One region of the Micromonospora sp. DT15 genome, then DNA from elsewhere that is predicted to be linked to it. Evidence: riboswitches for the same ligand, from Rfam matches in the RefSeq annotation. Region 1 holds a riboswitch; each other region holds the start of a gene.
What was found. A riboswitch is a leader RNA that binds a small molecule or an ion and turns the genes downstream of it on or off. The one in region 1 is predicted to bind cobalamin.
Positions count from the first base shown of each region.

Region 2: another riboswitch for cobalamin. It lies ahead of ACLQ3F_RS30480 (CbtB domain-containing protein); the one in region 1 lies ahead of cobN (cobaltochelatase subunit CobN).
Region 3: another riboswitch for cobalamin. It lies ahead of ACLQ3F_RS30520 (ribonucleoside-diphosphate reductase subunit alpha); the one in region 1 lies ahead of cobN (cobaltochelatase subunit CobN).

Region 1 covers NZ_JBNCKJ010000002.1:578,133-588,385, forward strand. The annotation lists gene cobN (cobaltochelatase subunit CobN) at 1-1,943, opposite strand, end outside; cobalamin riboswitch at 2,234-2,410, opposite strand; gene ACLQ3F_RS06845 (MBL fold metallo-hydrolase) at 2,727-3,443, shown strand; gene ACLQ3F_RS06850 (hypothetical protein) at 3,456-3,791, opposite strand; gene ACLQ3F_RS06855 (RNA polymerase sigma factor) at 3,912-4,493, shown strand; gene ACLQ3F_RS06860 (hypothetical protein) at 4,486-5,205, shown strand; gene ACLQ3F_RS06865 (hypothetical protein) at 5,219-5,779, shown strand; gene ACLQ3F_RS06870 (hypothetical protein) at 5,810-6,478, shown strand; gene ileS (isoleucine--tRNA ligase) at 6,758-9,904, shown strand; gene ACLQ3F_RS06880 (aldo/keto reductase) at 9,924-10,253, opposite strand, start outside.
Region 2 covers NZ_JBNCKJ010000018.1:100,101-110,353, forward strand. The annotation lists gene ACLQ3F_RS30450 (GH92 family glycosyl hydrolase) at 1-1,461, shown strand, start outside; partial or broken gene ACLQ3F_RS30455 (phosphotransferase) at 1,554-2,003, shown strand; gene ACLQ3F_RS30460 (TetR family transcriptional regulator) at 2,291-2,923, opposite strand; gene ACLQ3F_RS30465 (MFS transporter) at 3,135-4,637, shown strand; gene ACLQ3F_RS30470 (histidine phosphatase family protein) at 4,718-5,302, opposite strand; gene ACLQ3F_RS30475 (CbtA family protein) at 5,299-6,069, opposite strand; gene ACLQ3F_RS30480 (CbtB domain-containing protein) at 6,060-6,263, opposite strand; cobalamin riboswitch at 6,299-6,455, opposite strand; gene ACLQ3F_RS30485 (amidohydrolase family protein) at 6,718-7,596, shown strand; gene ACLQ3F_RS30490 (ABC transporter permease) at 7,917-8,924, shown strand; gene ACLQ3F_RS30495 (ABC transporter substrate-binding protein) at 8,965-10,017, shown strand; gene ACLQ3F_RS30500 (ATP-binding cassette domain-containing protein) at 10,017-10,253, shown strand, end outside.
Region 3 covers NZ_JBNCKJ010000018.1:112,575-122,827, reverse strand. The annotation lists gene ACLQ3F_RS30560 (acyl-CoA dehydrogenase family protein) at 1-156, shown strand, start outside; gene ACLQ3F_RS30555 (phosphate/phosphite/phosphonate ABC transporter substrate-binding protein) at 156-1,001, shown strand; gene ACLQ3F_RS30550 (ferritin-like domain-containing protein) at 998-2,209, shown strand; gene ACLQ3F_RS30545 (DUF1330 domain-containing protein) at 2,273-2,623, opposite strand; gene ACLQ3F_RS30540 (TetR/AcrR family transcriptional regulator) at 2,744-3,334, opposite strand; gene ACLQ3F_RS30535 (TraR/DksA family transcriptional regulator) at 3,452-3,805, shown strand; gene ACLQ3F_RS30530 (GNAT family N-acetyltransferase) at 3,831-4,328, opposite strand; gene ACLQ3F_RS30525 (ribonucleotide-diphosphate reductase subunit beta) at 4,506-5,501, opposite strand; gene ACLQ3F_RS30520 (ribonucleoside-diphosphate reductase subunit alpha) at 5,558-7,900, opposite strand; cobalamin riboswitch at 8,094-8,309, opposite strand; gene ACLQ3F_RS30515 (enolase C-terminal domain-like protein) at 8,742-10,139, shown strand; gene ACLQ3F_RS30510 (FadR/GntR family transcriptional regulator) at 10,147-10,253, shown strand, end outside.

The DNA.
Region 1 (10,253 bases):
TCGCACAGGTACCCGTCGAGGTGCAGCACGAAGTCGTCGAAGTCGTCCGCGTCGGGCATCGCCTCGGCGTGCAGGTCGTGGTGCAGCTCGGCGGCGCGCACCAGGTCCCAGATCTGCGCCCGTACGGTGGGCACCTTGGCCGGGTCGAGGGCCTGCACCGTCGCGTACTCGTCGAGCAGTTGTTCCAGTTTGGCCAGGTCGCCGTAGGTCTCGGCGCGGGCCATCGGCGGGACCAGGTGGTCGACGACAACTGCGTGCGCCCGCCGCTTGGCCTGGGTGCCCTCGCCGGGGTCGTTGACGATGAACGGGTACACCAGCGGCAGGTCGCCGAGGACCGCGTCGGGCGCGCAGTCGGCGGCCAGGCCGAGGCCCTTGCCGGGCAGCCACTCCAGGGTGCCGTGCTTGCCCAGGTGCACCACGGCGTCCGCGCCGAAGCCGCCGTCCGCGACCGGCGCGGTCAGCCAGCGGTACGCGGCCAGGTAGTGGTGACTCGGCGGCAGGTCCGGGTCGTGGTAGATGGCGATCGGGTTCTCCCCGAAGCCGCGGGGCGGCTGGATCAGCAGCACCACGTTGCCGAAGCGCAGCCCGGCGAGCACGATGTCCCCGCCCTCGGTGTACAGCTCGCCCGGCGGCTCACCCCAGTGCTCCCGCATCCGCTCGCGCAGCTCGGCCGGCACCTGGTCGAACCACCGCTGGTACGTCTGCCCCGATATCCGGGCCTCGGCCGCTGCCAACTGCTCCGGGGTGAGCCACTCCACGTCGTGACCGCCGGCGGCGATCAGCGCGTGGATCAGCGCGTCGCCGTCGTCGGGCGGCGGCGCGTCACCCAGGTCGTAGCCGGCCTCGGCCAACGCGGCGAACAGCCGGACCGCCGACGCCGGGGTGTCCAACCCGACGGCGTTGCCGACCCGGGAGTGCTTGGTGGGGTACGAACTGAGCACCACGGCGATGCGCTTGTCGGCGTGCGGCACGTACCGCAGCCGGGCGTGGCGTACCGCGATCCCGGCGACCCGGGCGGCCCGCTCGGGATCGGTTGCGTAGATCGAGAGCCCGTCCGCGTCGATCTGCTTGAACGAGAACGGCACTGTGACGATCCGGCCGTCGAACTCGGGGATGGCCACCTGCATGGCGGCGTCCAACGGGGACAGGCCGGCGTCGCTGTCGGCCCACTGCGCGCGGGTGCTGGTGAGGCAGAGCGCCTGGACGACCGGCACGTCCAGGGCGGCCAGGGCGCCGACGTCCCAGGCGTCCTCGTCGCCGCCACCGGAGGCGTCGGCGGCGACCGCGCCGCCGGCCGCGAGCACTGTGACCAGCAGCGCGTCACAGCGGGCGAAGAGCCCGAGTGGTGCGGCGCCCGCGGTCAGCCCGCGCAGCGAGCCGCAGAAGATCGGCAGCGGGTTGCCGCCGGCCTGGCGGACCGCGTCCGCGAGCACGTCGACGAATCCGGTGTTGCCGGCGAGGGCGTGCGCCCGGTAGAAGACGATTCCCACTGTGGGCCGATTCGGGTCGGCGGGGTGGTCGCCGTGCACGCCGTACGCCGGGGTGGGCGCGGGTGCGGCGAACCCCTCGCCGGTGAGCAGCACCGTGTCGGAGAGGAACCGGGCCAACTGTCCGAGGTTGTCCGGGCCGCCCTCCACGAGGTACGCCAACGACTGGGTGACGACCCCGGACGGCACTGTGGAGATGGCCATCAGCTCCGCGTCGGGCAGCGCCTCACCGCCGAGCACGACAGTCGGCACGCCGGTGGCGAGCACCGCGGCAAGACCGTCCGGCCACGCCTGCCGACCGCCGAGCAGGCGTACGACGACGAGGGCGACCCCGTCGAGCAGGGCGGGCACCTCCTCGGCGGCGACTCGGGCGGGGTTGGCCAACCGGTAGTCGGCGCCGCTGGCGCGGGCGGCCAGCAGGTCGGTGTCGGCGGTGGACAGCAGCAGGATGCGCACGGCAGGCTCCGGAAAGTGACGTCGGCGCGTTCGCCGAGGCGATCGGGCGACGAAGGATGGGCGCGGGGTTGAGCAGGCACCGCGACCCGGGCGACTCACCGACGCGGGGCCGGCGGCGACGGGTGGCGCGGTGTCGAACTCAGCGGTGAACGGCGCGGGAGCGTGCGGATGCCGGCGCGGCGGCGCGGCCGGGTCGGGGCGCGGCGGGGCGTCCGCCGCTCGGCTCACGACGGTGATCGTCGGTGACAGAGACGCCGTGCGTCATCGGGTCCTCCTCGGGTGTCCACGCCCTGGGGTACATCCCGACGGCCGAAGTATCCTGGCTTCCGGATCGACGCTCTCCCCCGGCCTTCCAACCGCAGACACACGGCCGTGACTCACGAGGGGGGATCGCTCCCCGGTGACAGTGGCGGGACCGCGTCGGATTCGCACCGACTTCCTTCACTGCCGTCAGGCCGCGAATGCTGCCACACCCCTCCGCCGCCGGTCAACGCCGCCCCGGCCCCGCCAGGCGGACACCAACCATCGAAGCTTGGCGATCGACGCAGGCGGGGCTCCGCACCACGCGACGCCACAGATCAATGTGCGCCGCCCTTTGCTCTGCTTACCTATCTGCACCAGACACGGAGCGTCACCGGTGCAGATAGGTAAGCAGAGCAAAGGGCGGTCTAAGGCGTCGTGGCCTGCGCCGATCGTCCGGCGGGACGGTGCCCTGCGGTGCGCTGACCTAGGATCGGCGACACCACGCCCGTGATCCGCGATCAATCTCGGAGATCGATTACCATGGTCGCTCCGCAGTTCCACCACCTGGCGGGTCGTGTCTGGATCTGTCCGGGCGACTCCGAGCCCGAGGCGGTCCAGGCCGGCGTCGCCGTCGTGGCCGACGATCGCGGCAGTGTGATGATCGACGCCGGGCAGAGCCCCGCGCATGCCCGCGGCATCCAGGCCGCGCTCGCCGCAGCCGGACTTCCGAAGCCACGCTGGCTCGTCTACACCCACCACCACTGGGACCATGTCTGGGGAGCCTGCGCCTGGCCCGGCGTGGAGATCGTCGGGCATGAGACGGCTGTGCCGCTGCTGCGCGCCGAAGCCGCACAGCCGTGGAGCCACCACTATCTGGACGAGCGGGTACGCGCCGACCCTCGTCTCGGCCCGAGCTTCCGGGGGCGGGCACGCGCGATGGACTCCTGGGAGGATTTCGCGATCCTGCCACCAACCCGGACGTTCACCGATGTCGACGAGTTGCCAGTGGGCGTCGAGCTACGACACGTCGGAGGCGCGCACGCGCCGGACTCGACAATTGTGCTGGTGCCGGACTCGGGCGTCATGCTGCTGGGCGACTGCTTCTACCCGCCGCCCGCGCACCTGCGCCAGCCGGAGGATGGCCTCGATCTCGACCTGATCCGGCGACTACTCGACGGTGACTACCACTGGTACGTCTCCAGCCACGCGGAGCCGGTGACGTTCGAGCAGGCCCGCACGGCCGTGGACGACGCCTGAGCCCGGCGGCCCTCAGCGGGCGTGGCGTTCCGGGTGTGCCCGGCTCCAGGTCCGCATCCGTTCCGGGTAGCCGGTGCGCCCGGCCTCGTACAGCGGCACCGCGTGCTTGCGGGCAATCGCCCCCGCCGCCCTGGGCGTACCGGTGCGCCGGCGGATCCACTCACCGTCGTGGGCGATCGCCACCACCGTGGTGTCCGTCGCCGTGGTCTCCGGCTCCAGGTAGAACTCCACGCCTCGCCGGCTGGCGACGAACGCCTCCAGCGCCGCGAGGTCCTCGCGGGTCGCCTCCCGGTCCAGCTTCGTCGGGGTCGCCTCGGCACCCCGTGACCGGCGACTGAACCAGCTCATGACCAGCCCCTCTCCTCGACAACTCTCCCAGTGCACCACCAAATCCTGGCAATACGCTGCACGGCGGATGGGAGCAACCTGACCCACGCCGGGTGGAACCCGCGGCGGGTTGGCGGTGTCATGAGTGTGATCCGAACGGAGGCTCCCCTGGACGACGAGACGCTCGTCACCCGCGCTCGGGCAGGTGACCTGGAGGCGTACGACCTCCTGGTCGCCCGGCACACCGCGTCCGCGTACCGGACAGCGGTGCTGCTCGGCGCGGGCTCGGACTCCGAGGACGTCATCCAGGAGGCGTTTGTGAAGGCGTACCGGAAGCTGTCCCGTTACCGGGGTGACGCGTCCTTCCGGTCGTGGCTGCTCGCGATCGTCGCGAACGAGACCCGCAACCTGCACCGCTCCCGTGGCCGGCGCGACGGGCTCGTCCTGCGGGCGGCGGCAGCGGACCCGAGGTCTGAGATCGCCGAGGACGACGCGGTCGCCGCGGTCCTCGCCGGGGAGCGCCGGAGGTCGCTGGTGCAGGCGCTGCGGCAACTGCCAACACGGGACCGCGAGGTCATCGTCTGCCGGTTCTTCCTCGACCTCACCGAGGAGGAGACGGTGTCGGCTCTGGGCTGGCCCCGGGGCACAGTGAAGTCGCGTACGTCCCGGGCGCTGGCGAAGCTCCGCGGCCTGCTCGACAGTGCGGAGGTCCGGCATGGGTGACCTCGAACGGGAACTGCGCGACCTGTCCGCCTGGCTGGAAACCCCCGAGCCGCCCGACGTGACCGCCCGTGTCCGCGTACGACTGGGCACGCCCGCGCCCCGGCGGCGCCGGTGGCGGTCGCTCGCCGCGGCGGCGTTCGTCGCCCTGCTGGTGGCGCTGTTGCCGCCGACGCGTGCCGCGATCGCCGACGCCGTCACGGGGCTGCTGCGCTTCGCCGGGGTCAGCATCGCCACCTCACCCGCCCCGGTGCCGCCCGGCGGCACCGCGTCGCCGTTGCCCGGCCAGCGGACCGTCGCCCTGGCCGAGGCCCAGCGGGCGGTGCGGTTTCCGATCCGCCTGCCGGCGAAGCTGGGCCCGCCCGAACAGGTACTGGTCGCCGACCCCGACGCCACGGGCCGGTACCGGGTGGCGACGCTGCTCTACGACGGAGGCGCGCTGCGCGTCGACGCGTTCGACGGTCACCTCGACCTGGCCTTCCACAAGGAGATCACCCCGCCGGGCGCGAACTGGGTCCAGGTGAACGGCGACTTCGCCGTCTGGGTCGACGGCCCACACGCGTTGTCCTACGTGGACCGGGCGGGTGAGATCCGCAGGGAGACCGCCCGACTTGCCGCCTCGACGCTGATCTGGCAGGACAACGACGTGAGCTACCGGCTGGAGGGGGCCCTCACCAAGGCCGAGGCGATCGAGATCGCGCGCTCACTGGGCTAGGAACCCGACGGGCGTGGGCGGTGTCGGAAAGGTGGACGAGTCGTCGACGCGTACCGGAAGGAGCGAGATGGTTTCCTGGGGCAGGTTGATGCTGGCATCCTCGGTGGTCCTACTGGCGGGGTGCACGACCACGACCAGCGGGGCGGCGCCGACGGCGGGTGCGGCCACCACGACGAGCACCGCGACCGCCTGCGCGGCGCGGGTCGAGACGGGGTCCCTGCCGGACTGGGCGGACGCCGGGTTCAGCGGGGACGCGCGGGCTCCGCACGTCTTCGGCGCGAAGGGCGACATCGTCGCGGTGCTGTTCGCCCACCCACTGCGGCAGGTCCGGACGGACGGGTCGAACAACAAGATCCTGTGGGTGGCCCGCGCCGCCACGACCTCCCCCGACCCGACCGCGCCGGCGACCCTGGAGATCACCGCGAGGCTGGACGGCACCGACACCCGGGTGATCCGGGAGGTCCCCGGCGGCCCCGGTCCGTCGATCGTCGACCTTCCCGAGGCTGGCTGCTGGCGCCTCGACCTGCGCTGGTCCGGGCACACCGACACGATGGACCTGGTCTACGCCCCCTGAGCCAGCGCCGGGCCACCTAGGCTGCCTGACGTGCAGGAGGACGAACGGGTAGCGGCGGCGGCCCGCAACAACGCCGAGTGGTGCGACATCGTCTGCGGCAGCCAGGGGTTGGCCGGACGTACCGACGCCGACGCCTGGTGGGTCCCCCACCGTTCGCCGCGGTGGTACCCGGACGCGGTCACCCTACGGCCGGGCGTCGACGCCGAGGCCCTGCTGGCCCGGATCGACGCCGGGCCTGGCGCGTCGGTGAAGGACAGCTTCGCCGACCTCGACCTGTCCGGGTACGGGTTTCGGGTGCTTCTCGACGCGCAGTGGATCCATCGGCCACCGACGGCACCACCTGTCGACACACCGCTGGCCCCGGTCACCACACCCGACGAGTTGGCGGCCTGGGCGGCGGCCCACGGCGGCGGGGACCTGTTCCGCCCCGCGCTCCTGGCCGACCCCCGCGTACGGGTGCTCGCCCGCCACGACGACCGGGGTGTGGTCACCGGTGGTGCGGTGCTCAGCGGCGACGGCCCGTACGGCGTCTCCAACCTGTTCGCCCGCGTCGACACCGCCCTGGCCATCTGGCGCGCGGTGTGTGCCACAGTGCCCGACGCGCCGCTGGTCGGCTACGAGAGCACCCCGGAACTGGCGCCGGCGCTCTCCGCTGGTTTCACCACCACCGGCCCTCTCCGCATCTGGCTGCACGGCTAGCGCTCCGGCCACGGGCCCCGCGCACGGACAGCTATGCTGCTTGGCATCGGCACCGATCCGGCCATCACCGGGGAGCCTCCGGAAGAACGGGCAGTTCGACCGCCCAAGTAGAACCGGACGTAGCGGCACGTCACGTCGAGAAATTGAGCGGCGCCTGCACCGTCGAGGCGCAAGCGGGGTGGTACCGCGGAGTCCTGGCCATACGCCCGGCGCTTCGTCCCCGCGTGGGCAGTGAGCTGATGCCCCCGCGAGCGGACGTGAAGTGTAGGGAGAACGTCGGTGCCGGACGGTCCGTCGAAGTCGCCATTCGTGCCACTGCCCACCAAGATCGACCTTGGTGGGATGGACCGTGCGGTCATCGAGTGGTGGCAGGCCAACAACGTGTTCAACCGGAGTCTGGAGCAGACGGCCGACGGCCCGCCGTGGGTGTTCTACGAGGGCCCGCCGACCGCCAACGGCACGCCGGGCACCCACCACATCGAGGCGAGGGTCTTCAAGGACCTCTTTCCCCGGTACCGGACGATGCGGGGCTTCTCGGTGCCGCGCCGTGCCGGGTGGGACTGCCACGGCCTGCCCGTCGAGCTCGCGGTGGAGAAGGAACTGGGGCTCAGCGGCAAGGCCGACATCGAGAGGATGGGCGTCGCGGAGTTCAACGCCCTGTGCCGCACCTCGGTGCTGCGGCACGTCGACGAGTTCGTCCAGCTCAGCGAGCGTATGGGTTACTGGATCGACCTGGAGCATCCGTACCAGACCATGTCCCCGGAGTACGTGGACAGCGTCTGGTGGTCACTGAAGCAGATCCACGACGGCGGACGGCTGGTGGAGGACTTCCGGGTCGCGCCGTACTGCACCCGCGACGGCACGACCCTGTCCGACCACGAGGTGGCGCAGGGGTACGAGACCGTCACCGACCCGTCCGTGTACGTGCGGTTTCCGGTGCGCGGGGACGTGGCCGGACACAGCGGCGTCGACCTGCTGATCTGGACCACCACACCGTGGACCCTGGTGTCCAACACCGCCGTCGCCGTACACCCCGGGGTGACGTACGCCCTCGCCCGTACCGGGCAGGGCACGTTCGTCGTCGCCGAACCGCTGGCCCGGCGGGTCCTCGGCGACGAGGCGGAGATCCTGGCGACCGTACCCGGGTCGGCCCTGGAGGGACTGCGGTACGAGCGGCCGTTCGACCTGGTGGACATCCCGGACGCGCACCTCGTGGTCCTCGCGGAGTACGTCACGACCGAGGACGGCACCGGCCTGGTGCACCAGGCGCCGGCGTTCGGCGCGGACGACCTCGCCGTCTGCCGCGCGTACGGGTTGCCGCTGGTCAACCCGGTCGCCCCGAACGGGCGGTTCAACGACGGCATCGACCTGGTCGGTGGGGTGTTCTTCAAGGACGCCGACGCGTTGCTGATCGACCGTCTCAGGCAGTCTGGTCGGTTGTTCCGGCACGAACCGTTCGAGCACCCCTACCCGCACTGCTGGCGGTGCCACACGCCGCTGATGTACTACGCGCAGCCGTCCTGGTACATCCGGACTACCGAGGTCCGCGACGAGCTGACGCGGGAGAACGAGAACACCAACTGGTTCCCGGAGCACATCAAACACGGCCGCTACGGCGACTGGCTGAAGAACAACATCGACTGGGCGGTGTCGCGTTCCCGGTACTGGGGCACCCCGCTGCCGCTGTGGCGATGCCCGGACAACCACGTGACCGCCGTCGGTTCCCGTACTGAACTCGGGGAGCTGGCCGGCGCCGACCTGTCCGAGCTGGACCCGCACCGCCCGTACGTCGACGAGATCACCTTCGCCTGCCCGGACTGCGGCCGGACCGCCACCCGGGTCCCGGAGGTGATCGACGCCTGGTACGACTCCGGGGCCATGCCGTTCGCGTCGTTGGGCTACCCCCACGTGCCGGGTAGCAGGGAGATCTTCGAGCGCACCTACCCGGCCCAGTACATCTGCGAGGCGATCGACCAGACGCGGGGGTGGTTCTACACGCTGATGGCGGTGGGCACGCTGGTCTTCGACCGGTCCCCGTACGAGAACGTCGTCTGCCTCGGGCACATCCTGGCCGAGGACGGCCGCAAGATGAGCAAACACCTGGGCAACATCCTGCTGCCGATCCCGTTGATGGACACGCACGGCGCCGACGCGGTGCGCTGGTTCATGGCCTGCTCCGGCTCACCGTGGTCGCCGCGCCGGATCGGCCCCGGCCCGCTCGACGAGATCGTCCGCAAGGTGTTGATGACGTACTGGAACACCGCTGCGTTCTTCTCCCTCTACGCGGCGAACTCGACGTGGGCGCCCCAACTGGCGCAGCCGGTCGCCCAGCGGCCGGTGTTGGACCGGTGGATCGTCGGCGAGGTCCACGCCCTCGCGGCCGCCGTCGACGAACGGATGCAGAACTACGACACGGCCCGCGCCGGCCGGCTGCTCGCCGACTTCATCGACGACCTGTCGAACTGGTACGTGCGGCGGTCGCGGCAGCGTTTCTGGGAGGGCGACCCCGACGCCCTCACCACCCTGTACGAGTGCCTCGACATCCTCACGCGGCTACTGGCACCGTTCATTCCCTTCGTCACGGAGGAGGTGTGGCAGCAGGTCGTCCGGCCGGGTGCCGCGACGGCTGCGGAGTCGGTGCACCTGGCGACCTGGCCCACACCGGACACCACACTGATCAGTACGCAGTTGTCGGCCCAGGTGGCCACGGCGCGGGCGTTGGCCGAGGCGGGACGGTCCGCGCGTAAGGCGAGCAGCCTGCGGATCCGTCAGCCGTTGAGCCGGGCGCTCGTAGGGCTGCCGGCCGGCGCCGTTCTCCCGCAGGCGTTGCTGGACGACATCGGCGACGAGTTGAACGTCAAGGTCCTCCAGCCGCTCGACGCCCAGAGCGGGGTCATCGACGTGCGGGTCAAAGCGAACTTCCGGACCCTGGGCCGCCGGTTCGGCAACCGCACCCAGCACGTCGCGACGGCGATTGCCGCCGTCGCCCCCCGCGACCTGGTCGACGGCGTCCGGGCGAACGGGTCGTACCCGCTGTCGGTCGACGGTACGCAGGTCGAGGTGGGCCTGGACGACATCCTGATCACGGAGGTGCCGCGCACCGGTTGGGTCGTGGAGTCCCAGCGTGGCGCGACGATCGCGTTGGACACCGAGATCACCCCCGAACTGGCGGCCGAGGGCGTCGCACGCGACGTCGTCCGCATCATCCAGCAGGCCCGCCGCGACGCCGACTTCGAGGTCTCCGACCGGATCACGGTGTCGATCGCCGCCCCCGCGGACGTCGCGGCGGCGGTCTCCGCGCATCAGAAGCTCATCGCGCACGAGACCCTCGCGCTCCAGCTGACGGTCACGGACGCGTTGTCGGAGGGGTTCTCCGGCACTGTGGGCGATGGTCAGGAGATTGTGGTGCACGTCGTGCGGGCCTGAGCGGTGACGGGGTGGACGATCAACGGAGACGGGTCAGGTCTTCCGGGGTCAGGCGTAGGGCTCCAGCGGCGACGTTCTGCGCCAGGTGCTCCGGGTCCGCGGTGCCGGGGATGGCGAGCACGTGAGGGCCCTGGTGCAGGGTCCAGGCGAGGCGTACCTGCTGCGGGGTGACGCCGTGGGCGCGGGCGACCGCCTCGACGGCCTCGCCCTGCGCGGTGCTCGCGCCCGCCTCCCGCCCGGTGCCGGCCAGCGCGAAGAACGGCACGTAGGCGATGCCCCGCTCACCGCAGAGCCGGACGAACGCGTCCTGCTCCCGGTAGGCGTCCACCCCGTAGTTGTTCTGCACGCA
Region 2 (10,253 bases), on a different contig from region 1:
TACGCCCCGGCCTCCGGTCTCACCGCCGCCTTCGACAGCGTCTGCGTCGGCGACGAAGGGGCCCTTGCCGCGGACTGTGACGCCAAGTCCTGGGCCTACTCCCGGGCCGCCCTGGCCGCCGGTGGTGCCACCCAGGGCCAGGCCCAGCAGGTTCCCGGAACCGCGCTGCGGTTCACCCTGCCGGTGATCCCGGCCGGGCAGCCGGACAACGCCACCGGCAACGGGGCGAACGTCGTCCTCGACCTTCCGGAGGACGCGAAGAGCATCTCGTTCATCGGCGCCGGAACGCAGGGCAACCAGAGCACCACCGGCACGGCGACGTTCAGCGACGGCAGCACGGCCAGCATTCCGATCCAGTTGAGCGACTGGACGCTGGGCGGCAACGCCAACGGCACCCCGTCCTACGGCAACATCATCGTCACCCGGACGGCGTACCGGTTGCAGGGCACGAGCCGCGACGGCGCCCAGCCGTTCCTCTTCGCCACCGCGCCGTACCAGATTCCGGCGGGGAAGACGCTGGTGTCGGTGACCCTGCCGACGCAGACCGGTGACCCTCGCTCGGCGGGTCGGATCCACGTGTTCGCCGTGGCCAACGACGGCACGCCCGCCCCGGCGCTGACGACCGCCGCCCCGAAGAGCCAGACGGCCACCGCCGGCCAGGCCCTCGCGGCGAACCTCGGTGCGGTGACCGGCGGCGTTCCCGGTACGACGGGCTACCGCGCCCGCGTCCAGTGGGGTGACGGCACGGTTCCGGACGACGTGACGATCGGCGCGTCGGGTGCGATGAGCGGCCAGCACACCTACGCACGGGAGGGCACCTACACGGTGCGCGTCACCGCGTGGGACACGCTGTCGAGCAGCACCGAATCCTTCACCGTGACCGTGGCTCGGGGCGGATCGCAGCCGGCGATCACGCTGTCCGCGTCCGGCGCCGTCACCACCGGCGGCGCGATCACCGTCACCGGCAGCGGTTTCGCCGCTGGCGAGCAGGTGACCGTCAACGTCGGCACCGACCCGGGCCGGACCATGAAGGTCGCGGCCTCCGCGACGGGAACGGTCCGCGCTTCGGTGCCGACCTCCGGTGACGCGCAACCCGGCCGGTACGCCGTCACCGCGACGGGCGCGTCCTCGCGTACGCCGGCCACGGCCACCGTCCAGGTGACCGGGGAGCCGCAGGCGCGGACCTACCAGCCGCGGGTTTCGCTGTTGACCACCTCGGGCCCGCGCGGCACGTCGATCATGGTCGACGGTTCCGGGTTCGCGCCGAACGAGGTGGTCACGATCGCCTTCGGGACCGGACTGGCGGTCAGCACCGTGCGTGCGAACGGTGACGGCGTCATCTCCGGCGCGACGGTCAGCGTTCCGGGCGCGGCGAAGGCGGGCGCGACCAGCGTCACGCTGAACGGCGCCACGTCGGCCACCGAGGTGTCCCGACCGTTCACCGTCACCGTCACCGGCTAGCACCGAGCCGGGGACAACGCAGCGTGGGGCGGGCCGTGATCACGGCCCGCCCCACGCGCCTGTCGCGCAACCCACTGTTAGCGTCGTCTGCCATGGCCGATCACGCGCTGCTCGCCTCGGGGCGCGACGCCGACGTCTACGTGCTCGACGAAGCGCGGGTGCTGCGCCGCTACCGCCAGGGCGGGGACAGCGAGCCTGAGGCGGCGTTGATGGCGTACGTCGCTGCCGCCGGCTACCCGGTGCCCGTGGTGTACGACGCCCAGGGGCCCGACCTGGTGCTCGAACGACTCGACGGCGAGACTCTCCTGGCGTCGATGCTCGCCGGGCGCACCGGCGTCGGCGCGGCCGCCGACCTACTGGTGGGCCTGCACGACCGCCTCCACAGCCTGCCGGCCCGGTTCAGCGTCGATCCGGCGGACCGCGTCCTGCACCTCGACCTTCATCCACAGAACGTCATGGTGACCTCGCGCGGGCCAGTGGTCATCGATTGGCGTAACGCGACCGAGGGCCCAGCCGACCTGGACGTGGCCATGACCGCTCTCATCCTCGCCGAGGTTGCGGTCAGCCCGGACCCGCAGCTCGCCGATCTTGCCCGGGACGGCCTCGACGCCTTTCAGCAACGCGCCGAAGCACCCCGGGCCAGCCAACTACGACATGCCGTGGGTCTACGCCGGTCGACCCCGCGCTCTCCGCGGTCGAGAAGTCCGCCCTGGGCCGCGCCGCCGCCCTGGTCCATACCCGCGTCGGCTGACCGGCCGTGCGCTGGCAGGTGCGCTGGCAGTGCCGAACGGCGCGCGCCGGGTCCCGGGATCGGCCTCTCGGCCCGCGCTCAGTGCGGTGGCAGCAGCGCGTCGACCAGGTCGCGCAGCGGCCCGACCAGGTCATGCTCGGTGGCTGAACTCAGCGGTTCCAGCCGGATCGACGACCGCAGCACCGCGACTCCGATGCCGGCGGCGAGGGCAATCTGGGCGTGGAGCAGGAGCTGTTGGCTGTCCGGATCGCCGGGACGCCACCCGCGGGCCGCTGCCAGTTGTTCGCTGGAACGGACCAGCACGCCACGCCGGATCTCGTCGGCCTCCGCGTCCCCGGACGACCGCAACAGCAGTGCGAGCTGGCTCGACAGGCCCGCCGCGCCGAGGCCGGCGATGTGCCGGGCGATGGCTTCGGGCACCCGGTCGGCGGGCGTCTGACCGGTGGTTCGGCCCAGTTCGTCGCCAGCGGCACGCAGGCACGCCTCGAACAGGCCTTCCTTGGACGTGAAGTAGCGGCTGATGAGCGCCACGTTGACGCCCGCGTCGTCGGCGATGTCCCGGACGGTGGTGGCCGCGTAGCCGTCCCGGGCGAAGCGTTGGCGGGCGGCGTCGAGCAGCAACTGCCGGGTCTCGGCCGCGTCCCGACGGCGACGCTGGGCTGGTTCGCCGGCGGTGTTGCCGGTCGCGGGGACGGGCGGTTCTGCTGTCACGACGCGCGTCCTTCCTGTCGCTCTGGCGCGGAGTCGGTGTGTTGCCGTCCATCCGCCGCTCGGTGCGGGGCAGCAAGTAAACATATGTTGACTTTCCGTCGACCGCAAGGTCCGGTACGACCCGAGGGTGACGTAAACGACTGTTGACATGAGTCCGGGGCTGCGGATACTGGCTAAGTCAGCAAACGTTTACATCTAGTTCGGGGATCTCATGACCCACACCATCGAGGAGTCGACGAACCTCGACTCCGCGTCCGGCGCCGCCCCGCGCGCCAACAGCAGCCTCCTGGTGCTGTACCTGTCGCTGGGCGGCCTGGCGTTCGCGGTGCTCCAGTCGCTGGTCGCGCCCGCGCTGTCGACCATCGGAAGGGACCTGGGCGTCTCGACCGGAGACATCAGCTGGGTGCTCACGGCGTACCTGTTGGCCGCCTCGGTGTTGACGCCCATCCTCGGACGTCTCGGTGACATGGTCGGCAAGCGCCGGGTCCTCATCGGCGTCCTCGCGGCCCTCGCCGCGGGCACACTGCTCGCCGCTCTGGCCCCCAACCTGACCGTGCTGATCGTCGCGCGGGCGCTACAGGGAGCCGCCGGAGCGATCCTGCCGCTGTCGATCGGCATCGTCCGCGACCAACTGCCCCGGGAGAAGGTCGGCGTCACCGTCGGCCTGCTGTCGGCGATCTTCGGGGTCGGCGCCGGTGTCGGCATCGTGGCCGCGGGCCCGATCGTGGAGCACCTGTCGTGGCACTGGCTGTTCTGGCTGCCACTGGTCCTCGTCGTCGTCGCGCTGCTCGGAACCATCTTCGGGATGCCCGAGTCGCGGGTCCGCACGCCCGGACGGCTCGACATGCTCGGCGCGGCCATCCTGTCGGTGTCGCTGGTCTCGTTGCTGCTGGCCGTGAGCAAGGGGCAGGGCTGGGGCTGGACCGAGCCGAAGACCATCGGCCTGTTCCTGCTCGGGGTGGTCGCGATGGTGGTGTTCGTCCGGGTCGAGCTGCGGGTACGCGAGCCCCTTATCGACATGCGCCTGATGCGGATCCGCGGTGTCTGGGCCACCGACCTCGTCGCCCTGATCCTCGGTTTCGCGATGTTCGGGACGTTCGTGCTGGTACCGACCCTGCTGCAACTTCCCGCGGGCACCGGGTACGGGTTCGGCAAGACGGTGTCCCAGGCGGGCCTGTTCCTGCTGCCAACCGTCCTGATGATGGTGGTCTTCGGCCCCCTCGCGGGTCTGCTGGACCGCCGCTTCGGCCCCAAGGTGCCGATGTTCCTCGGCACGGTCGCGGTCGTCGTCGCGTTCGCGCTGCCGGCGCTCGCGCACGGCGCGACCTGGCAGGTGCTGCTCTCCGGGGTGCTCACCGGCGCCGGCATCGGCCTGGCGTTCGCGGCGATGTCCAACGCCATCATCGAGAGCGTCCCGGCCGGGCAGACCGGCGAGGCGAGCGGCGTCAACACCATCGCCCGCACAATCGGCAGCAGCATCGGCGCGGCGGTCGTGGCGGCCGTCATCACCTCGAACAGCACTCCACAGGGGCTACCCACCGACACGGCGTTCACCGCCGGCTTCTGGGTGTGCGCGGGCGTCGCGGTCCTGGCCGTCTTCGCGGCACTCGCCCTGCCCTCGGCGCGCCGCCGCCACGAGCAGGCCGTCGCCGCCGGTGTCGACGACCTCCCGCCCGAGCCGGTCGAGCTGCACCTGCCCACTCGGCAGCACTGAGCAAGCGGCTGACAGGCGCAGGCCGTGCCCACCAGGAGTGGGCACGGCCTGCGCCGTTCGGTGTGACCTCGACCTGCTCGCTATCCGCCCAGTCGAAGGTGCCAGCGCGCACCCTGGCTGGTGAGCCGGACGACAGCCAACGGCTCGACGTCCACCTGCCGGTACGTCGCCATCGGAAGGCCGAGGGCGTGCACCACCGCGACCCGGATCACCAGTGGGTGGGTGACCGCGATGACTCGTCCACCGGCCCGGTGCTGCGCGTCCAGCCAACTGCCGACCCGATCCCGCACTGCCGTGACGGACTCACCGCCGTGCGGCGCGCAGTCCGGGGCGGACAACCAGTCGTGCAGCGCCTGCGGCTGCGATTCAGCGACCTCCTCAAGCGACTGCCCGGACCAGTCCCCGTAGTCACAGTCGGCCAACGCGGTCTCGACCGTCGGCAGCAGGCCGAAGGCGTCGGCGGTCTGTCGGGCGGCCACCGCGGGGCTGGACAGGCAGGTGGCGTTCTCCCCGAGGGGCCAACGCCGGTCTGCACCCGCGCGGGCCTGGGCGAGCGCGGCACGCAGGCCACCCTCGTCCAGGCCGTCGTCGGCGCCGCCGAAGCGGGCCCGGCGCAGCGCGGCGGTGTGACCGTGGGCGACCAGCCGAAGGCTGGTGCCGGTCACGTGCTCGGCAGCGCGGAACCGGCCCGGCGACGCCGCTCGTGGTGCATCAGGGCCGCGAACAGCAGGCCGATGCCGGTCCAGAGCACGACCTGGGTGCCGAGCGAGGCAAGCCGGAAACTCCACAGCACTGTCGCCGGGAAGTCCGCCGGAACCTCCTGGAAGGACGGCATCACCACGTACGACACTGCCGTGACCAGGAGAAAGCCGCCCACGGCCGCCGCGGCGCGAAGCCACGTCGGTGCATGGGCACCGACCGACCGGTAGCCCAGCGAGCCGGCCCACACGGCCACCAGCCCGAGCACCACCATCAACAGGTAGGTGACGGTCCGTTGGTTGATGGTGGCCGGGTCGCCGACCGCCGGTGGGTTCGCCGGGTACTTGAGGAACGGCACGATCACCGCACCGAGCAACGCCGCGCCGGCCAGCAGCAGACCCCACCGCCCGTCGTCGTCGCCGCGCCGCCGACGGGCCAGCAGGACGTACGCCGTGGCCAGCAGACCACCCATCGCGGCCCCGAACAGGGCGGTGGCCAGGAACAGGCCGGCGCGCTGACCCGTCCGGCTGACCAGCGCGTCCTCGTGATCGTGCGCACCAGCAGCAGGCTCGGCGTGCGTCGCCGCCTCCTCGATGGCGATGGCCGCCTCGACGTGCGGTTCGCCGGCGACGTACGCGAACGCCCCGGCGAGCAGGCCGGCGATCAGGCCGGCCAGCAGCCCGCGGACGAGGACGGCGAGGAACGGGGGAGTGCTGGTGGTGGTCAGTGGCACGGGACGCCCAGCAGGTGCCGGCCGTCGTGCATCAGCTCGTGCAGGTACATCCCACTGCGCGACACCGCCCCCTGGTCGAAGGCGACGAGATACGTCAGCAGGGCGAGCGCGGCAACGGTCGCCAGAGCAGTCCACAAGAGACGGGCACTGCCGGCGGGGTGCACCACCGGCTGGCTGGTAGCGGAGCTAGACATGAATACACGAACCTCCCCAGGGATGACGCGTCCCCATCGCAAGGCTGCGGACGACCGAGCGTCCTGGCTCGCGGACCCCGATGGTGATTGGGGAACCGCTCACAGTGGCGCGACCGCGCCGGATTCACACCGGCTTCCCTCGCGTCGCCGCAGATAGTGCGTCGACGGTATCGGTGCCGCCGCAGGCGGTCAACCCGGACCCGCGCCCCGGACGCGTCCGTGCACCGACACGTCGACGAGGCGGATTACCCGCAGGTGCCGGTGGATTCGTCAGACCAAAAGGCGACACTGCCGGAGGCCGGTCGTGGTGCGCGTTCGGGACTCGACAACAGGCTGTTACCGCTAACATGGTCAATCTGCCAGATCGGCTCCGTGGCTCCGGGTTGACCCGGAGGGTTCGATCAGCGGCGGGGCGGGGTGTGCGGTGGACGGGAACGCGTCAGGGACGGGTCCGGTGACGACCGGCGAGGTCGCGCGACGAGCGGGCATCGTCGACGCGCACCATCACCTCTGGGTCCGGGCACGGCACCCACAGCCCTGGATCGATCCGCACACCATGGCCGCGATCGACGACGACTTCACACCGGTCGAGCTCGCCCCGGCGACCCGGGCCGCCGGGGTCACCCAGACCGTGGTCGTCCAGTCGGTCGCCGTTCGGTCGGAGACGCCCGAGTTGCTCGGCATCGCGGCCGACGACCCGCTCATCGCCGGGGTCGTCGGCTGGGTCGACCTCACCGCCGCTGATATCGGCCGTCGCCTCGCCCGACTACGCGGGGCGCGCGGCGGCGAACGGCTGGTCGGGATCCGGCACCTGGTCCAGTCCGAACCCGACCCGACCTATCTCGATCGCCCCGAGGTGCGGCGCGGCATCGCCGCGGTCGGTGCCGCGGGTCTCGCCTTCGACCTCCTGGTGCGCCACCGTCAGCTGCCGGCGGCCGTCCGGCTCGTCCGCGACCTGCCCGAGGTGCGGTTCGTTCTGGACCACCTCGGCAAGCCCCCGCTCGGGCGCGCCGATCTCGGTGACTGGCAGCGCGACCTGCGGGCGTTCGCGGCCGAGTCCAACACCACTGCGAAGCTCTCCGGCCTGGTGACCGAAGTGGACGGTGGGTCCTGGACCGCGGCCGACCTGCGGCCCGCGGTCGAGCACGCCCTTGACGTGTTCGGGCCGGATCGGCTGATGTTCGGCTCGGACTGGCCGGTGTGCCTGCTCGCCACCTCGTACACCCGCTGGGTCGCCGTCCTCGGTGACCTGCTGGACCCGCTGTCCGACGCCGAGCGGGCCGCGATCTGGCGCCGGACCGCCGGCCGTGTCTACCGGCTGTCCCCGTCCTGAGACGGCAGCGCCTTTCCGCCTGGGGACATAGGATGTTATCGATAACATGCTGGCAGTGGTAGTCGGTGTCGATTTGGTCAGACGTATGGCTTCGGTAGCGCAGGTAACGATGGCAAAACATGCTCGCAAGACCTTGGCAACATACGTGAATGCGTGGCAAGGTAACGCCTGATCGCGGGAAACATCTGACCTATCTCCAGGGTTGTGCGGGCACCTCGACGCACCGCCGGCCGAGCGGGGTCGGTCGCTCACAGACGTTCGGCTCGTCGGCGGGTCCCCGTCGGACGCCGGCGCCACGCTTGGGGAGGTCAGGTCCGACGATGAGTAGCGTCGAGGCAACCGCCGGCACACAGCGCGGCGAACTCAGCGACTGGTTCCGGGAACGGATCTCGCACGCCGTCTCCGAGTTCACCGCCGCGACCGCGTTGGTCGTCCTGTTCATCGCCTTGACCTTCGCGAGTCCCTACTTCCTGACAGCGGACAACCTCTTCAACATCGGGGCCCAGACGGCGGTGATCGCCATCATCGCTACCGCCCAGACGATGGTCATCATCACGAAGGGCATCGACCTGTCCGTGGGGTCGGTCGCCGCGCTCGCCGGCGTGTTGGGCGCGATGGTCGTGCGCGACCTCGGCTTCTCGCTCTGGGCGGCGACCGCGGTCGCGATCGGCGTCGGCGCGCTGGCCGGGCTGTTGAACGGGCTGCTGGTGACGGTGGCCCGGATTCCGCCGTTCATCGCGACGTTGGGGACCATGTCCGTGGGCCGAGGCCTGGTCTTCATCATCACCGGCGCGGTCGGCGTCTACGGCCTGCCCCGGTCCTTCCAACTGCTCGGCAACGGGCAGATCCTCGGCATTCCGTTCGCCGTGGTGATCACCGTCCTGGTCGCCGTCGGGGTCGCCTTCCTGCTCTCCCAGACCCGCTTCGGTCAGTACACCTACGCCATGGGCTCCAATCTGGAGGCGGCCCGCCGCTCCGGCATCCGGGTCGGGCGGCACCTGACCGGCGTGTACGTGCTGGCCGGCGTGCTGGTAGGGCTGGGCGGCATGATCGCCGCGTCCCGGGTCAACTCCGGCCAGCCCAACTACGGGATCTCGCTGGAACTCGACGTCATCGCCGCCGCCGTCATCGGCGGAGCCAGCCTGTTCGGCGGGCAGGGCCGAATCGTCGGGACCATCATCGGCGCGTTCCTCATCGCCCTGGTCCGCAACGGCGCCGTCCTGCTCGACATCAGCATCCACTACCAGCAAGTGATCGTCGGCGTGATCATCTGGGCCGCCGTCTACTTCGACCAGTACCGCCGCCGGCGGCTGGAATCACGGGGTTGACATGCCATTCCGAGAGTCCGAACGAGGAAGGACACACACCATGGCACACACCACCACCAGCCGGCGGACGCGAGGACGACTCCTGCGCGCGCAGGCGATCCTGGCCGCAGCCGCGGCGACCGCCCTGCTCAGCGCCTGCGGCGGGGTCGAGGTCCGTGACGGCGGCGACAGCGCGACCAAGGACGCGAGCGGCCCGTTGAAGCTCGCCGTCGTACCCAAGGCGGTAGGCGCCGACTACTGGAACACTGTCAAGGCGGGCGCCGAGTGCGCCGCGCAGCGCGCGGGGGACGTCACCGTCCAGTGGGACGGGGTGACCGCCGAGACCGACGTCGAGGGCCAGGTCAACCTGATCCAGAACTTCGTCACCAAGAAGGTCGACGGCATCGTCTACGCGGCGACCGACTCCAGCGCCCTGGCACCGGCGACCGACAAGGCGCTCAGCGCCAACATCCCGGTCGCCATGATCGACTCTGGCACCAGCCCGCAGCCGTCGAACGTGCCCCTCTTCGCCACCGACAACCGTGCGTCGGCGACCGAGGCGGCGAAGCTGCTCGCCACCGAACTCGGCCCCGGCAACCACGAGGTGGCGCTCGTCGAGTTCCAGCCCGGGTCGCAGACCAACACCGAGCGGGTCGACGGCTTCAAGGCCGGCCTCGCCCAGTACCCCAACCTGAAGCTGGTCGGCCAACAGCCGAGCAAGAGCGACGTCAACGAGGCCCGACGGGTCACCGAGAACATCCTCACCGCCAACCCCAACCTGAAGGGTGTCTTCGCGGCCAACGAGCCGAGCGTGCTCGGTGCCGCGCAGGCCATCCAGGCCGCCGGCAAGTCCGGCAAGGTGGTCATCATCGGGTGGGACGCCGCCCCGGACGAGATCGCCGGGGTACGCAGCGGCCAGATCTCGGCGCTGGTCGTGCAGAACCCGTTCAAGATGGGCTACTTCGGCGTCGACAAGATGGTCAAGCACCTTCGGGACAAGGCGCCGCTGGCGTCGGCCGACACCGGCGTCACCTTCGTCACCAAGGAGAACATCGACTCGGCGGAGATCAAGGCGGTGCTCGAGCCCAGCTGCGCCAACCCGCCGGTGCAGTGATGGGCGTGAACCCCACAGCCACCCCGACCAGCGACCAGCAACCCACCGACGCGGAGCCGCCGGTCCTCGAAGCCCGCGGCATCGTCAAGCGGTTCGGGCACGTCGAGGCGTTGCGCGGCGCCGACTTCACGGTCCGCCGCGGTGAGGTCGTCGCGCTGATCGGCGACAACGGCGCCGGCAAGAGCACCCTGATCAAGACCCTGTCCGGTGTGCACCCGCCGGACGAGGGCGAGATC
Region 3 (10,253 bases), on a different contig from region 1:
TGCGGCGGCAGCGCATTCCGCAAGGAGTTGGGCCTCGAGCGCCGTTTCCGGGACGCCCGCGCGGCCCGGGTGATGGCACCGACCACCGACGCGCTGCACGATTTCGTCGGTCGGGTCGCCACCGGGCTGCCACTGCTCGACGAGGCCAACCGCTGATGCCCGCGCCAACCGTTCTGCTGGGCGCTGTCGCGTACGACCCGAAGGTGGTGACCATCTGGGAGGGCTTCCGCACCTGGCTGCGCGGGCGGGGCCTGGACTTCGACTTCGTCCTCTACTCGCACTATGAGCGACAGGTCGAGGATCTCATCGCCGGGCGGATCGACGCGGCCTGGAACTCTCCCCTGGCCTACCTGCGGGCCGAGCGGCTGGCGTCCGCCAACGGCACTGCCGTACGCGCGCTCACCATGCGCGACACCGACCAGGACCTCACCTCGGTCGTGGTGGTCCGCGCGGACTCGCCGGTGCGCCAACTCGCGGACCTCGCCGAACGCGTGGTCGCCGTCGGGGCGGTCGACAGTCCACAGGCGACGCTGATCCCGTTGCATCACCTCGCCGCGCGCGGGGTCACTGTCGACGTACGCCGCTTCGACGTGGGTGTCGGCCTGCACGGCGACCACATCGGCGGTGAGCGCGACGCGGCCCGCGCCCTGGTGGCCGGGGAGGTCGACGCCGCCTGCATGATCGACGCCAACCATCTGGCGTTCGTCCAGGAGGGCACGTTACCGCCCGAGGGCACCCGGATCGTGGCGCAGACGGCACGCTACGACCACTGCAACATGACGGTCCGCTCACCGGAGTCCGACGGGGTCCGGCTCTTCGGCACGCTCCTGCTCGGCATGTCGTACGCCGATCCGCAGGTGCGTCCGCTGCTGGACCTGGAGGGGTTGACGGCCTGGCGGGAGGGACGCATCACGGGGTACGACGTCCTCGCCGACGCCGTCGACACCAGCGGTTTCTACTCCCAAGACGGGCGGGTGACGGCCACGGACTACCGGCCGTGAGCGCGACACCTGTCGCCGCGCTCGACCTGGGTGCGCTGGGTTTCGGCCGGGGCGCACACGTGCTGGTGCAGCGCGCCCTGGCCGGGATGCCGCCGGGAGGCCGGTTGGCGGTCTCCGGTCGCGACCCGGCGCTGCGCGTACACCTGCCCGCCTGGTGTCGTGGCCGGGGCCACCGGGTCGAGTGGCCGGATCGGGGTGACCGGAGCGACCTGGTCGCCGTCGTCATCCGGGGGTCGGTGGACGACGACCGCTGGTTCGGCGCGGAGCGGGCCGGGCCGGCCCTGCCGTCGGCGCTCAGCAGCCGGCCACCCGCACGATGGGGGCTCGGTGCCCGTGGCGCGCTCCTTGAGGCCGGTGGTCCCGAAGCCCGGTTCGACCTGGATGACCGCGACCTGGTCTGGGCCGACATCGCCCCCCACCTGTACGCGCAGGCCGCCGCGCGACAGTGGGACCCGCAGACCGCGGTGCCGTGGGACGACCCGTTCGCGTTGCCGGCCGACGTCGAGGCCGCGGTGGTGCAGGTGATGACGTACCTGGTCGAGAACGAGCAGGCAGCGCTCGTCGTGCCGGCCCGGTTCCTGGGGCGCATCCACCCGCACTTCCGGGAGGTCGTGCAGCTTCTCGCCGTGCAGGTGGCCGACGAGGCCCGACACATGGAGGTCTTCAGCCGGCGGGCACTGCTACGGGGCACCGAGATGGGCACGTCGTCCGCCGGCGGTCGGCAGTCGCTGTTCACCCTCGTCGCGGAGTCGGACTTCGCGCTGGCGTCGTTCCTTCTCTCCGTGCTCGGCGAGGGCAGCTTCGTCGATCTGCTGTCCTTCCTGCACGAGTTCGCCCCGGACCCGGTGACACGCCGGATCTGTTGGCTCGCCATGCAGGACGAGCGCCGGCACGTGGTGTTCGGCATGGCCCACCTGGAGCATCAGGCGCAGTCGGATCCACTGCTGCGCGACCGGCTGCGGGCGGCCATCCACCGCCGTCACGACGCGCTCGTCGACACGGCGGGCCTCAACGCTGACGTCTTCGACGCGTTGGTGGTGCTCGCGGCGGGTGGGTGGCACCCGGACGACGTGTCCGCCGGCTTCGACCGGGTGCGGGCTCTGCAACACGCCATGGATCAGGGCCGTCAGCGCCGGCTGGTCCGCCTGGGTTTCCGGCCCGACGAGGCGGCCGCGCTGTCCGCCCTGCACACCCGCAACTTCATGTAGCCGATTCCCGCGCACGACGTGCGGTGCGCGGGGATCGGCGTACGGCAGGTCAGCGAGAACTGGTCACTGGCCGAGCAGGGTGCGGATCTGACGCGCGTAGCCGGCCACCGTGAAGTCCGGGCCGACGGAGTCCACAAGGACCAGGTCGTTGATGGTGTGATCGACGCGTAGCGCCAGGATCGCCTGGTACTCGGGCGAGTTGTACCAGGTCCTGGCGGTCTCCGCGTCGGGGAACTCGATCAGCACGACCGACCCGGGCCAACTGCCCTCAAGGACCTCCACCTGGGCATCGAGGACGAGCCACTGGGCGCCGTACGCCTCGGTGGTGGCCTGCACCTGCTCCAGGTACCGCAGGGACTCCTCGGTCGGCACTCCGCCCGGGATACGCAGGTGATTGATCAGGTACGTGCTCATGTCTCACTCCTCAATTCAGGTGCTGGCCCCGGCCGAAGGCGTACGACCGGTCGTCTTGGATTCGGTACACTCGCGCCGGATGGAAAGACCCGGACTGTTACCGACGGGAACGGACGCGGATCAGGTGAGGATCCGGGCCGTGGTGATCGTGAAGAACTCCCGGAGGGCGGCCGGATCACCGGATGCCTTCGCCCGGGCTGCCGCGCCCTCGTAGCTGGAGACGACGAAGCCGGCGAGATCGGTGGCAGGTTCGTCGCCGTGCAGTTCACCGGCAGACCGCGCCTGCTCGATCGCCATGGCGAGCGCGGCGACCCAGCGGCCGAAGCCGGCGTCGACGGCGTTGCGCAGGGCATCGCTGTGCGCCGGGATCTCGGTGGCGAAGTTGCCGAGCAGGCATCCGCGATCACCCATGGTGTCGCCGAGGCCGGTGACGTATCTCAGATGATCGGTGATCCGCTCAAGCGGTGTGCCGCCCTGCTTCTCGTCGAGCATCTCCAGCCCCATCGCCGCGGAGTATCTCGCCACCGAGTCCAGGGCGAGGTCCTCCTTGCTGGCGAAGTGGTTGTAGAAGGTGCCCTTGGGCGCGCCGGCCGCAGCGACGATGTCCTGGACGCTCGTCCCGTTGTAGCCGCGCAGGTGGAACAGGTCCAACGCGGCGTCGGACAACCGTTGCCGGGTTCCGGCGGAGGTCGGCGACTTCGGTCGTGGCATCTCGTGCGCTCCTTCCGCCCAGGGTTCCGACTGGCTGACAGACACCACGATATGACCGGTCGTCTCGGAATGCCAGTGATGTGACAGCTGTCATCCCGCAGGTACTGTGGAGAGGCCATGAACAGGGAATCCAGCGCCGTCCGCGAGGAGCTGCTGCGGCTGCGCGAGCAGACCGAGGCCCAGGCCACCGCCCTGGACGGCGACCTCCGGAGCCTCTTCGAGGCGTCCCGCTCATCCAACGCCGATGACGAGCACGACCCCGAGGGCAGCACGATCGCCTTCGAACGCGCGCAGCTCACGGCCGTCCTGGACGCCACCCGCCGACGCCTGGCCGAGCTGGACGTCGCGCTGCGACGGGTCGACGACGGCAGCTACGGGGTGTGCGAGGGCTGTGGCCGCCCGATTCCCGCCGCACGGCTGGCTGCCCGCCCGTCAGCACGTACGTGTGTGGCCTGCGCCGCCCGACGGTGACAGCCGCCGCCGACCGGCGGACTTCTCAGGCGATGGTGGGGCTGCGCCGTTCCAACAGAATGACGTCGCGCCAGCGTCCGTGGTGGCGACCAACCCGCTCCCGGACGCCGATGACCCGGAATCCGGCCCGCTGGTGCAGCGCCAGGCTGGCGGTGTTCTCCGGAAAGACCCCGGACTGGATCGTCCAGACGCCGTCGGCCTCGGTGGAGGTGATCAACGCGTCCAGCAGCAGTCGGGCGATGCCACGGCCCTGGGCTGCCGGGTCGACGTACACGGAGTGCTCCACCACACCGGCGTACACCGCGCGGGTCGAGGTCGGCGAGACGGCGACCCAGCCAAGCACCGTTCCACCCGGGTCGACGGCCACAAACCGGTGCCCGCCCAGCCGAGCGGCGCTGAACACCGCCCAGCCCGGCGCGGTGACCTCGAAACTGGCGTCACCGGTGTCCAGGCCGGCCTGGTAGATCGCCAGGACCCGGTCGGCGTCGGCGTCGGTCATGGGCCGCACGGTGATGTCGACCATCAGCACGTTCCTTTCCGGGCACGCGACCACCCCCGTCTCGGCTTGCTTGCCTGACTTACTCACAGGTTCACAGCTGAGCGGGCCACATCCATGATCAGGGGATGAGAAGTAGCTGTCGAGGTCGTCTCCAAGCTACTTTTCATCACCTGATCAACGGAAGCGCAGAGACCGAGGTCGTTAGAAGTCGTCGTCGAAGGCGACGGTGCCGGTCACCCCGACCTGGTACGCCGACACCCGCCGCTCGAAGAAGTTGGACAGCTCCTGCACGTCCTGCAACTCCATGAAGCCGAACGGGTTGTTCGACCCGTAGTGCGGCGCGATGCCGAGCTGGGCGAGGCGGCGGTCGGCGACGTGCTGGAGGTACTCCCGCATGTCGGCCAATGTCAGACCGGGCACGCCGTGGCCCACCAGGTCCTCGGCGAACTGCACCTCACACTCGACCGCCTCGGTGAGCATCCGGCGAACCTGGTCGGCGAGGTCGTCGTCGAACAGGTCCGGCTCCTCGGCGCGAACGGTGTCGACGACGTCGAACGCGAACGCCATGTGCATGGACTCGTCGCGGAACACCCAGTTGGTGCCCGAGGCGAGGCCGTGCAGCAAACCACGGGAACGCAGGAAGTAGACGTAGGCGAACGCGCCGTAGAAGAACAACCCCTCGATGCAGGCGGCGAAGCAGATGAGGTTGAGCAGGAACGTGCGCCGGTCCTCGCGGGACCGCAGCTCCCGCAGATCGCTCAGGGAGTCGATCCACCGGAAGCAGAACTCGGCCTTACGACGGATCGAGGGGATGTTCTCGATGGCTGCGAAGGCCTCGAAGCGCTCCGTCTCGTCGGGCACGTACGTGTCGAGCAGGTTGAGATAGAACTGGACGTGCACGGCCTCCTCGAACAGTTGGCGGGACAGGTAGAGGCGACCCTCCGGGCTGTTGACGTGCTGGTAGAGGTTGAGCACCAGGTTGTTGGCGACGATCGTGTCACCGGTGGCGAAGAACGCCACCAGGCGGCTGACCAGGTGCCGTTCGGCCGGCGACAACCTGTCCAGGTCGGCGAGGTCGGCGTGCAGGTCGACCTCCTCGACGGTCCAGGTGTTGCGGATCGCGTCGCGGAACCGGTCGAAGAAGTGCGGGTAGCGCATCGGGCGGAGAGTGAGGTCCATCCCGGGGTCGAGCAGCATGTGCGTGGTCCTCGTGTCGGTGGTGCTGGCGTCGGTCGTGGCGGCGTCGGCGAGGGTCACTGGCAGGCCTCGCACGACTCGGGGTTCTCCAGCGAGCAGGCCAGCGCGTCGGCGTCGAGGGCCACGGACGCGAGAGCGACTGGCGCGACGGGTGCGACGGCGCTGACGGTGGCCTGCTGGATCCGCGTCGCGGGCCGCGAGCGCAGGTAGTAGGTGGTCTTCAGCCCGGCCTTCCACGCGTAGAGGTACATCGAGGACAGCTTGCCGATGGTCGGCGCGGCCAGGAACAGGTTCAGCGACTGGGACTGGTCGATGAACGGGGCGCGGGCTGCGGCCAGGTCGATCAGCGCCCGCTGCGGCAGCTCCCACGCGGTGCGGAACAGTTCCCGTACGCCGACCGGCAACTCGGCGATGTCCTGCACCGACCCCTCCGCCCGCTTGATCGCCGAACGGATCCGCTCGGTCCACAGACCGCGGGCCTTCAGCTCGCGTACCAGAGCGGTGTTGACCTGGAGGAACTCCCCCGACAGGGTCTCGCGCTTGAACAGGTTGGACACCTGCGGCTCGATGCACTCGTAGCACCCGGCGATCGAGGCGATGGTGGCGGTCGGCGCGACCGCCACCAGCAGCGAGTTGCGCAGCCCGTACGCCTCGACCCGCTCGCGCAGCGCGTCCCACCGCGCGGTCTGCGTACCCTCGACACCCCACAGGTCGGGCTGGAGCTGGCCTCGCGCGGCCCGGGTCTGCGGGTACGCCGGATGGGCGCCGAAGTCGCGCGCCAGGTCGGCGGAGGTCTCCAGCGCGGTCAGGTACAGCTCCTCGCTGATCCGGGTGGACAGCTCGCGGGCGGCCGGCGAGTCGAACGGCAGCCGCAGCGCGAAGAAGGCGTCCTGAAGGCCCATCAGCCCGAGCCCGACGGGCCGCCAGCGGGGGTTGCTCGCCGCCGCCTGCGCGGTCGGGTAGTAGTTGATGTCGATGACTCGGTCGAGGAAGGTCACAGCGGTCCGCACCGTGGCGCGCAGCCGCTCCCAGTCGATGCCGTCGGCGGTGAGGTGGGCGGCGAGGTTCACCGAGCCGAGGTTGCACACGGCCGTCTCGGCGTCACTGGACACCTCGACGATCTCGGTGCAGAGGTTGGACAGGTGCACCACGTCGCCCGGCTCGGCGGTCTGGTTGCAGAGCCGGTTCGACGCGTCCTTGAAGGTCATCCAGCCGTTGCCGGTCTGGGCGAGGGTCCGCATCATCTTCCCGTACAGCTCCCGGGCCGGGACCTGCCGCACGTAGCGGCCCTGCGCCTCGGCCTGCCGGTACGCGGCGTCGAACCGCTCCCCCCACAGGTCGGGCAGCTCGGGCACCTCCTGCGGGTCGAACAGCGACCACAGCTCGTCGGCCTCGACCCGGCGCATGAACTCGTCCGGCACCCAGTTGGCCAGGTTCAGGTTGTGGGTGCGGCGGGCGTCCTCGCCGGTGTTGTCCCGCAGTTGCAGGAACTCCTCGATGTCCGGGTGCCACGGCTCCAGGTAGACGCAGGCAGCGCCCTTGCGTCGGCCACCCTGGTTGACCGCGGCGACGCTCGCGTCCAGCGTGCGCAGCCACGGCACGATCCCGTTGGACTGCCCGTTCGTGCCCCGGATCAGCGCGCCCCGGGAGCGGACCCGGGAGTACGCGATGCCGATGCCCCCGGCGAACTTGGACAGGTTGGCGACCTGGGCGTACCGGGCGTAGATCGAGTCCAGCTCGTCGAGCGGGGAGTCGACCAGGTAGCAGGAGGACATCTGAGTGTGCCGGGTGCCGGAGTTGAACAAGGTCGGTGAGCTGGGCAGGTAGGCCAGGCTGGACATCAGCCGGTAGAAGTCGACCGCCTCGTCCGCCGTCCGGGAGAGGCCGCAGGCCACCCGCAGCAGCCAGTACTGCGGCGTCTCCAGCACCAGTCGGCTGGTGGGGTGGCGCAACAGGTAGCGGTCGTACACAGTGCGCAGGCCGAAATACTCGAACCGGCGGTCGCCGTCCGGGTCGATGGCGTGGTCGAGTGTCGCGGCGTGTGTGGCGACGAACGCTGCGGTGTCGTCACCGATCAGGCCCTCGGCGTGGCCGACCCGGATCGCCGCGCTGAACGAGGTGATGCCCTGTCGCCGCACCTCCTTGTCGACGTAGCCGGCCAGCAGCCGCGCGGCCAGACGCGAGTACTGCGGCTCCTCACCGATCATCTCGGCCGCGGTCTGGATGGACAGCCGGTCGAGTTCGGCAGTGGTCGCGCCGTCGTAGAGGCCGCTGATGGTGCGGGTGGCCACCCGCAACGGGTCGACGTCGGTCAGGTCGTCGGCCCACCGCTCGACCGCCCGGACGATCTTGTTCACGTCCACGGGTTCGGTGCCGCCGTCGCGCTTGCGGACCTGCATCGGCGTCCGCCGCACTGTCGCGTCGCCGCTGGCCGGGACTACCTCGGTGACTGTCACCACTCGCTCCTCGGAGTTCGAGACCTGGTGGCCCGGACGCGAGGAGACAGACACCGACGGACGCCACGCCGGCACCGGCGTGGGTCAGGTGGCGTCAGCCGTCCCACGCGGCCTCGGACCGCCGCCCACCCGGGTGCGGGTACGCGGCGCGCTGGCAGGTCTTCGGACTCGCGGGCACGACCGGGCTCGCCGGTCTCCTACTGGCCGTCGCTTCCCAGGCCGATGGTGGCCCAGTGCTGATGACGGCTGTCGTTCCCACTCACCGCTGCGGGACAGTCCCGGATTTCCACCGGGTTCCCTGTTGCCTCGACCGCACCGGATGAGCGGCCGAACCAGCTGCGCTCGACACCATATATAGGGACGCAGCCGTTGTCACACCCCACATGTCGGTCTCGGGCGTGTCGAAGGCGATGCGGTGACCACCGTCACCGACCCCCGGGAGCACACTGCGGCCGACCGACGCCGGGCACCGGAGACGAGGCTCCGCGCACGGGTGTCGACATTCGACAAAGATTTGACGTATCGAGGCCACAGCACTGGAGACCAGGCCCATACGTCGTCGTCGATACCTCGCGACGAGCCGGAACATCCAACCACCAGGGTCCGCCGCGCGCGTCACCTTCGCCCGCCAACCGGCATGATCAGAGTCAAGGCGGCGCGACCCGAGAGGGCAAACATCATATGTCTGCACGCCCGAGGTGATCGACAACGTTGACGCGCCGGAGCGGCCCTCCGTATACTCCCAGTGATCATCTGATCTTTAGCCTAGCCGGGCGAGGAGCGCATGCCGCAGATCACTGCCGTCACCGTCGAAGACGTCCGCTTCCCCACCTCCCTGACCGCTGACGGGTCAGACGCCATGAACAAGGACGGCGACTACTCGGCGGCCTACGTCGTCCTGCACACCGACGGCGTCGACGGCGTGGGCGCGCCCCTCGCGGGGCACGGCCTGACCTTCACCATCGGCCGAGGCAACGACATCGTCGCGGCGGCGGCAGTCCACCAGGCACAGCTCCTCGTGGGCCAGGACGTGGCAACGATGGCAGCGGACATGGGCGCGGTCTACCGCCTGCTCACCTCCGACTCGCAACTGCGGTGGCTCGGCCCCGAGAAGGGCGTCGTCCACCTGTCCCTCGCCGCCGTGTTGAACGCGTCGTGGGACCTGGTCGCCCGGGTCGCCGACAAACCGCTGTGGCGGCTGCTCGTCGACATGACCCCCGAGCAACTCGTCGACATCGCGGACCTGCGCTACCTGTCCGACGCGCTGACCCGCGACGAGGCACTGGCCATCCTGCGGGCCAAGGAGAGCACGAAGGCCGCCCGCCTCGCCGAACTCGACCGGACCGGCTACCCCGCCTACACCACATCGGCGGGCTGGCTCGGCTACGGCGACGACAAGCTGCGCCGACTGTGCCAGGAGGCGGTCGACACCGGCTACGGCTACGTCAAGCTCAAGGTGGGCGCCAACCTCGACGACGACATCCGCCGATGCGCCATCGCACGGGAGATCCTCGGCCCGGATCGCAACCTGATGATCGACGCCAACCAGGTGTGGGACGTCGGTCAGGCCATCGAGTGGGTCACCGCCCTCGCCCGCTTCACGCCACTGTGGATCGAGGAGCCGACCAGCCCCGACGACATCCTGGGCCACGCGGCCGTCCGCCGTGCCGTCGCTCCGATCGGCGTCGCCACCGGCGAACACTGCCACAACCGGGTGATGTTCAAGCAGCTCTTCCAGGCCGAGGCCATCGACTTCTGCCAGCTCGACACCGGCAGGTTGGCCAGCATCAACGAGATCGTCGCCGTGCTGCTGCTCGCCGCGAAGTTCAACGTCCCGGTGTGCCCGCACGCCGGCGGTGTCGGGCTGTGCGAGATGGTCCAACACGTGTCCGTGCTCGACTACGTCGCGATCTCGGGGGACCTCACCAACCGGGTCACCGAGTTCGTCGACCACCTGCACGAGCACTTCACCGATCCCTGCATCATCCGCGACACCGGTTCCGGCAGCGGATACGTCCTGCCCAGCCAGCCCGGCTACTCCACCCGGATGCGTCAGGAGTCGGTGGCGCTCTACCGGTTCCCCGACGGCCACTACTGGGCGGCGACAGACCCGACTACCGTGTCATCTCCGGAGGCGGCGTACGTGATCGCGGGTGGGAAGGCCACCCCCGCCGGCCGTTAGGGGGGACATGTCACGCACCGACGAAGTGGTCAACGGCATCAAACGGATGATCCTCGAAGGGCAGTTCCGGCCCGGGGACCGGTTGCCCATCGAGAAGGACCTCGCCGAGCAGCT